Regions from separate parts of the Methylotenera mobilis JLW8 genome, predicted to be linked through region 1. Evidence: predicted binding sites of a transcription regulator. Region 1 holds the regulator's gene; the other holds the start of a gene.
The links. The regulator sigma-54, encoded in region 1, starts transcription at its own class of promoters, with help from an activator protein. The targets are predictions, from matches to a motif close to TGGCACNNTTCCTGCT.

Region 1 (3,429 bases):
AGTATGCCGAGGTGATTGGCGGCAACTCTCAATCTGCAACGTCAGGCTCCGGACGTGTGCGTGCGGTGATTCAACCTAAAAACAAAAAAGCACCAGTGGAAATTAAGCCGGCGGAGCCTGCCAACAAACCTAAGCCTGAGACCTCTACTGGCCCAATCCCTACGGTGAAAGACACAAGGTTCAGCCGTACTTTGGAAGTCAGTAGAAATGCCGGTACTGCACAATAGTGTTGAAGCGATAATTGCATGATAAGTAAACCATGATAAGTGAACAAAGATGAGCGAATTAACTGTAGAAAGTTTGCGTAAATCCTACGGTGCCCGTACGGTAGTGCAGGACATCTCGTTAACGATTAAAAGTGGTGAGGTGGTCGGGCTGCTTGGCCCGAATGGCGCGGGTAAAACCACCAGTTTTTATATGATAGTGGGTTTGGTGGCGCTGGACGCCGGTAGGATTGCCTTGGATGGCACGGAGCTCAGTCATTTGCCGATTCATATGCGTGCTAGGATGGGTTTGTCCTATTTGCCGCAGGAAGCCTCCATTTTCCGTAAATTGACGGTGTCTGAAAACATTCTCGCTATCCTGCAGTTGCAGGACATTCCTGAAGACGAAATGTCAGCCCGTTTGGAATCGCTGCTGGAAGAGTTGCACATCACGCATATCCGCGATAGTGCCGCGGTGAGTCTGTCTGGTGGCGAGCGCCGCCGTGTAGAAATTGCACGCTGTTTGGCATCAGACCCCAGTTTTATTTTGTTAGATGAGCCGTTTGCTGGCATTGATCCGATTGCGGTGATTGATATCCAGCAAATTATCCGCTTCTTAAGTGCGCGCAATATTGGCGTGCTGATTACTGATCATAACGTGCGTGAAACTTTGGGTATTTGCGACCGTGCTTATATTGTGAATCAAGGCCATGTGTTTGCTTCAGGCGTGCCAAGTGAGATTGTGGCCAATGAAAGCGTACGTGAAGTGTATTTGGGTAAAGATTTCCGCCTATGAAGCAAGGGTTACAACTAAAGTTTTCACAGAATCTATCGCTGACGCCGCAGTTGCAGCAGGCGATTCGCCTGTTGCAACTTTCAACGCTGGAGCTGAATCAAGAAATTGATGTGCTGATGCAAACTAATCCCCTGCTGGAACGGGGTGACGACACCGAGGATGAGTACGGCAACGCCGTAGAGCCGGTGGCTGACGGAGCCGACTTATCTGCTACCAGCCCTGAGTCTGCAGAGGCTAAGCCTGAGTTTGAAAATTTTGATGCTGAGTATGCGGAATCTGCGAGTGAGTTCAATGGCGCAGAGTCTGCAAATGCAAGTGTTGCGGATGTGTCCGATACGGCTGATTTTGATGTGCCAAGCACAGATTACGCAGACACGTTTTCGGCTGAGTTTAATGATGAGTTTGATGAGTTTTCCAACGGCAGCCGTTGGGATGAAAACACCATGCCGGCGGATGATGACAGTGACTTCAAGCCGCAGGAAACTTTGCAGACCAGTTTGCGTGAGCATTTGCTGTCCCAGTTAAAGTTGATGCCCTTGTCCGAGCGCGATCAATCGCTTGCGTTGATGCTAGTAGATAGCATTAATGATGATGGTTACTTGGAGCAAAGCCTGGAGGAAATTGCCGAGCTGATGCCAGAAGAGCTGGAGATAGATGCGATAGAGTTGCAAACAGCGTTGCGTCATGTGCAGCATTTGGATCCACCAGGCGTAGGTGCGCGCAGCTTAAGTGAGTGCTTGCTACTGCAGCTTGCGGTGTTGCCGAAATCTACACCGCATTTGGCGATGGCTGATTTGGTGGCTAAGCACCATCTGCAAGTGTTAGCCTCGCGTGACTTTGTGAAATTGCGTAAAGAACTAGGCTGTGATGAGGCTACCTTAAAGCAGGTGCAGCAACTAATTACCAGTTTAAATCCACGCCCTGGCAGTGCTTTTAGCCATATAGGTTCAGAGCACTATATCCAGCATGAAGTGATTGTGAAAAAGGTCAAAGGCATTTGGATTGCCAGCTTAAATGACAGTGTGATTCCTAAACTGAAGATCAACCAGCTGTACGCTGGTATCTTGAAGCGCAATCGTGATAGTTCCAGTCAGTACCTGCAAAGTCAGATGCAGGAAGCCAAATGGATGATTAAGAATATCCAGCAGCGTTTTTCTACCATTTTGCGTGTATCGCAGGCGATTGTAGATAGACAGCGCAACTTTCTGGAGTATGGTGAAGTTGCCATGCGCCCGCTAGTATTAAGAGAGATTGCCGATGAGCTTGATTTGCACGAGTCAACAATTTCACGCGTGACGACCAATAAATACATGCTGACACCGCGCGGTATTTTTGAACTTAAGTACTTTTTTGGCAGTTCAGTGGCGACCGATGCTGGCGGCACTTGTTCGGCAACCGCCATTCGCGCCCTGATTAAGCAGTTGGTGGATCAAGAAAATCCAAGGAAGCCATACTCGGATAATCAGATTACAGATTTGCTGGCTAAACAGGGTATTGTGGTCGCGCGGCGCACGATTGCCAAGTATCGTGAGTCTATGAATATCGCGCCAGCAAGCTTAAGAAAATCCTTATAAGTTGATTGTTGAAATCTACGTAAAAAATTGTTGAATTCCTTGCCACAGAGCGAATGAAAAGTTGTAAACTGAAATTGTTCTGTAAGTCTTAATCACGAACCTCTAAGAATTAATATTTGCGGAATATTTTCAAAAGGAGCAAGTCATGAATTTACAATTAACAGGTCATCATTTAGAAATTACGCCCGCTTTACGTGACTATGTCACCAGTAAGTTAACTAAAATCAGCAATCACTTTGATCATGTGATCGATGTCAAGGTGACCATGAGTGTCGAAAAGCTGGCTCAAAAGGTTGAAGCTACACTGCATGTGCCTGGTAATGATTTACACGCAGAATGCCAAGATGAGAATATGTATAGTGCCATCGATATGTTGACCGACAAGCTTGACCGTCAAGTGGTGAAACATAAAGAGAAAAATACCAATCATCACAAAGCGAATGGTGCGGTAAAGCATCAAAACATTGACTGAGTTTTTCTAGTATTTAATTCTTTTTTGTTACCTTAAATATGGCTCAATTCAACGTCGCTGAGCTATTCAAACAAACCCGCCGTAAACTCAAATTAAATTGGGTTGCAGGACTCGACGGCGGGTCAAATACTCTCACTAGCGAAACAGTTACCAAGCCATCTCTGGCTCTAATTGGACACCTTAATTTTGTACATCCTAACCGGGTGCAGGTATTGGGCTGTGCCGAGATGGATTATCTGACCAGCTTGCCTAGTGCAGATGCTGAACGTGCAATTAATAATTTATTTTCCACCGATTTAGCCGCTGTGATTGTGGCTAATGGTGAAAATGTACTGGATATCTTGTTGGCTGCCGCCAACCAGCACAACGTTCCGTTATTTACCT
Region 2 (3,429 bases), 530 kb from region 1:
TCGCCAACACAGTAGCCATCCATGTTACCAATTCGCATATTTGCTACCATTTGCGGTGGAGGCACAACGATATTTTTAACATCTTTCAGTGGGTGGATGCCATTCGCAGCAAGCCAGTAATTCAACCACATTGCATGTGTACCGGTTGGGAAAGTTTGCGCAAAGGTATAGTCGCGGTTTTCGTTATCAAGTAAACGTTTTAGACTTCTACCATCTTTCACACCTTTTTCTTTCAATTGGTTAGAAAGTGTAATACCTTGGCCGTTATGGTTTAAACCCATAAGCACTGCCATATCTTTTTGTTGACCACCAATTCCAAGCTGAACACCGTACACCATACCGTAAAGTATATGGGCTGCATGTAACTCCCCATTAGCTACTTTATCGCGCACAGCAGCCCAAGACGCCTCTTTTGATGGAGTAATTTTGATACCGTACTTCTTATCAAAACCCATCTCCGCAGCTACGACAATCGGTGCACAATCTGTCAATGGAATAAAACCAATTTTTACTTCTTTAATTTCCGGGGCATCAGAGCCTGCTGCATATGCCTGTGTACGGATACCATTAGGCACTAAACCCATCATTGCCGCTGCTCCAAATGCGCCCATTGCGCTCATTTTAAAAAAATCACGACGTGCCGGATCAACGACTACATTTGGTTGCTGATCAAGTGTTTTTACTTTGTTACTTGTATTGTCATTGCCCATCTTAGCGCTCCTAAAATAATACTAACAATCTAAAAAATGTATAAAAAAAGGCGTCTGATAAGTTAAACCAACCCATGCATAGAGAGTTGATTGCTTATCAAGACGCCTTTGTCTTGTATTACTTGATCTTAGCCACCATTGGCTTAGTTTTTTTATTGCTTGAGTTAACTGCCCACCATTGGGCTTTTATACTCAAGTACTACCTAGTGCTTAATTTGCTCTGCTAAAGCAGCAATTCTGCTGCCTCTACAATTTGTGTTGCTAAAGAACCGATGCGCGTATGCTTTTCCATCGCCATCTTTCTTAACATGCTATAAGCCTCGTTTTCATCAACGTTGCGTTGCTTCATGATCAAACCTTTTGCACGTTCAATCACCTTACGTTCGCTTAACTTAGTGTTTGCCTCTTGCAAGGCAACACGTAAATTCTTAAACTCTTCAAATCTAGCTACTGCTGCATCAATCACGGGCTGTAAGCGCTCATTAGGTAAAGTACCCACCACATAAGCACACACACCGGCCTGCGTTGCCAATTTAATCTGCTCTTTGTCACCATCATGCGTAAACATCATCACCGGGCGCGGATCATTCATCGTCATCACACAAATATGTTCCAATGTGTCACGGCTGGGAGAATCCGTATCAATCACCACCACATCCGGCTGCAACTTACTGCATGCATCATTTAAATTGATGGTATCTCTCAGATGCGCAATTACATCGTAACCACTATCGAGCAAAGATTGCTTCAGTGGCTTAATGCGCTCCAAATTATTATCTACGATCATCACTTTTAACATAGCAGCTTAAAACCTTATCATTTGAACTAGTATAAGCAATAGCTATGCCAACTATTAAAAAATACCATAAGCAATTGTTTTACATCAAATATAATTTTTTAACGCAACATTTTGAGGGAATCAGGGAACTAATTAAAGATTAGGAGTTTGCACAAATTGAGTGCGCATGCACGCGCTTGTACCAAGATGAAGCACTATTGGTGACCAAGGCCTGCGCTGTGGCGCATACGTACATTTGCTGCAAAATTGGCAGAAAGGAAATATACGTTGCTTACCTAGCGTTAGCCCAACTACCAAGCTTAAAGCTAGGCTAGATTGTCGAGTTTGATTGCCAGGCTTTTAGCTTTTAGTTATTGATGTTGTAGTTGTTTCTGGGGCTGTTAAACCTGATTGGCGGCGGCTTTTAAATGATATAGCAGGTCTAGCGCCTGCTTAGGAGTAAGGTCGTCCACTTGCAGTGATTCTAACTCCGCCAACACTGGGTGCAGCGGTGCTTCTGCCGCTGGCTCGGTGTGCATAAACATATCCACCTGCGGCACTGTAGATGCGTCTTGACTTGCCACCTGATTGAGCTCCAACTGGGCGAGTTTTCGTTTTGCTGCACTAATAACGGGCTTAGGAATGCCCGCTAACTGTGCCACCTGCAAACCATAGCTTTGGTTGACGGCACCCTCTTCTACTTTATGCATAAATACAATGCTGTTGCCATGCTCAACTGCATCTAAATGCACGTTGGCGGCATATTTGAACTCGTCCACTATGCGTGTCAGCTCAAAATAATGCGTGGCAAATAAAGTATAGGCACGATTTTTCTCTAACAGCTGCTTGGCCACTGCCCAAGCCAAACTCAAGCCATCAAAAGTAGAGGTACCACGACCAATTTCATCCAACAACACTAAGCTCTTATCGCTCGCGTTATGCAAGATATTGGCAGTTTCCGTCATCTCCACCATAAAAGTAGAGCGTCCACCCGCCAAGTCATCCGATGCACCAATGCGCGTCATGATGCGGTCAATCTCGCCTATTTTCACACTTGTTGCCGGAACGTAGCAGCCACAGTACGCTAGTAGTACGATCAATGCAGTCTGCCGCATAAAAGTAGATTTACCGCCCATGTTGGGGCCGGTAATCAATAACAGCTGGCGATAGGGGCTAAGCACCACATCATTGGCGATAAATGGCTGACCTGAGGCCTGGGAAATCTGCTCAACCACCGGATGGCGTCCATTGACGATTTCTATTCCTGCCTCTGTCGTGAACATAGGCGCTACATAATTTAAACTAATGGCACGCTCAGTAAAGCAGCACAGCACATCTAGCGTTGCTACTGCACCTGCATTGGTTTGTAATGCCGAGATATATTGCCCAAGCTCTGCCAGTACTTGCTCATACAGCATTTTTTCACGGGCTAAAGCACGGTCATTCGCACTTAATACTTTATCTTCAAACGCCTTTAGCTCCGGCGTGATAAAGCGCTCTACATTTTTGAGCGTTTGGCGGCGCCTGTATTCCGCAGGTGCAGACTCAGCCTGCGTGCGGCTCATTTCAATATAGAAGCCATGCACACTATTGTACTCAACCTTGAGGTTGGTAATACCTGTGCGCTCTTTTTCTGCAGCTTCAAAACTAAGCAAAAACTCACCATGATTAGTTTGTATCGCCCGCAGTTCATCCAGCTCAGCATCATAGCCATCCGCAATCACGCCGCCCTCGCGCAGCACCACACTAGGCTCAGCCTTAATTGCCGTGCTTAATAAACCTAGCACTGCAGCGGGTGGAGCTAAACTCAGCACCAGGGTTTGTAGCAAGTTAGCCGACTGCTGTGCAAGCTGGGCTTGCAACAACGGCAATTGCTGCAAGCTCACTGCTAATCCAGACAGGTCTCTAGGGCGCGCAGTTTTCAGTGCAACACGTGCGGTG

Region 2: the regulator sigma-54 is predicted to act here: its motif matches at 1,544-1,559, upstream of MMOL_RS08400 (ANTAR domain-containing response regulator).

Annotation. Positions count from the first base shown of each region.
Region 1 is NC_012968.1:2,339,884-2,343,312, reverse strand. Features, by position in the region: gene lptA (lipopolysaccharide transport periplasmic protein LptA) at 1-227, shown strand, start outside; gene lptB (LPS export ABC transporter ATP-binding protein) at 277-999, shown strand; gene MMOL_RS10945 (RNA polymerase factor sigma-54) at 996-2,573, shown strand; gene hpf (ribosome hibernation-promoting factor, HPF/YfiA family) at 2,719-3,045, shown strand; gene hprK (HPr(Ser) kinase/phosphatase) at 3,084-3,429, shown strand, end outside.
Region 2 is NC_012968.1:1,807,833-1,811,261, forward strand. Features, by position in the region: gene MMOL_RS08395 (CmpA/NrtA family ABC transporter substrate-binding protein) at 1-710, opposite strand, end outside; gene MMOL_RS08400 (ANTAR domain-containing response regulator) at 934-1,509, opposite strand; gene mutS (DNA mismatch repair protein MutS) at 1,890-3,429, opposite strand, start outside.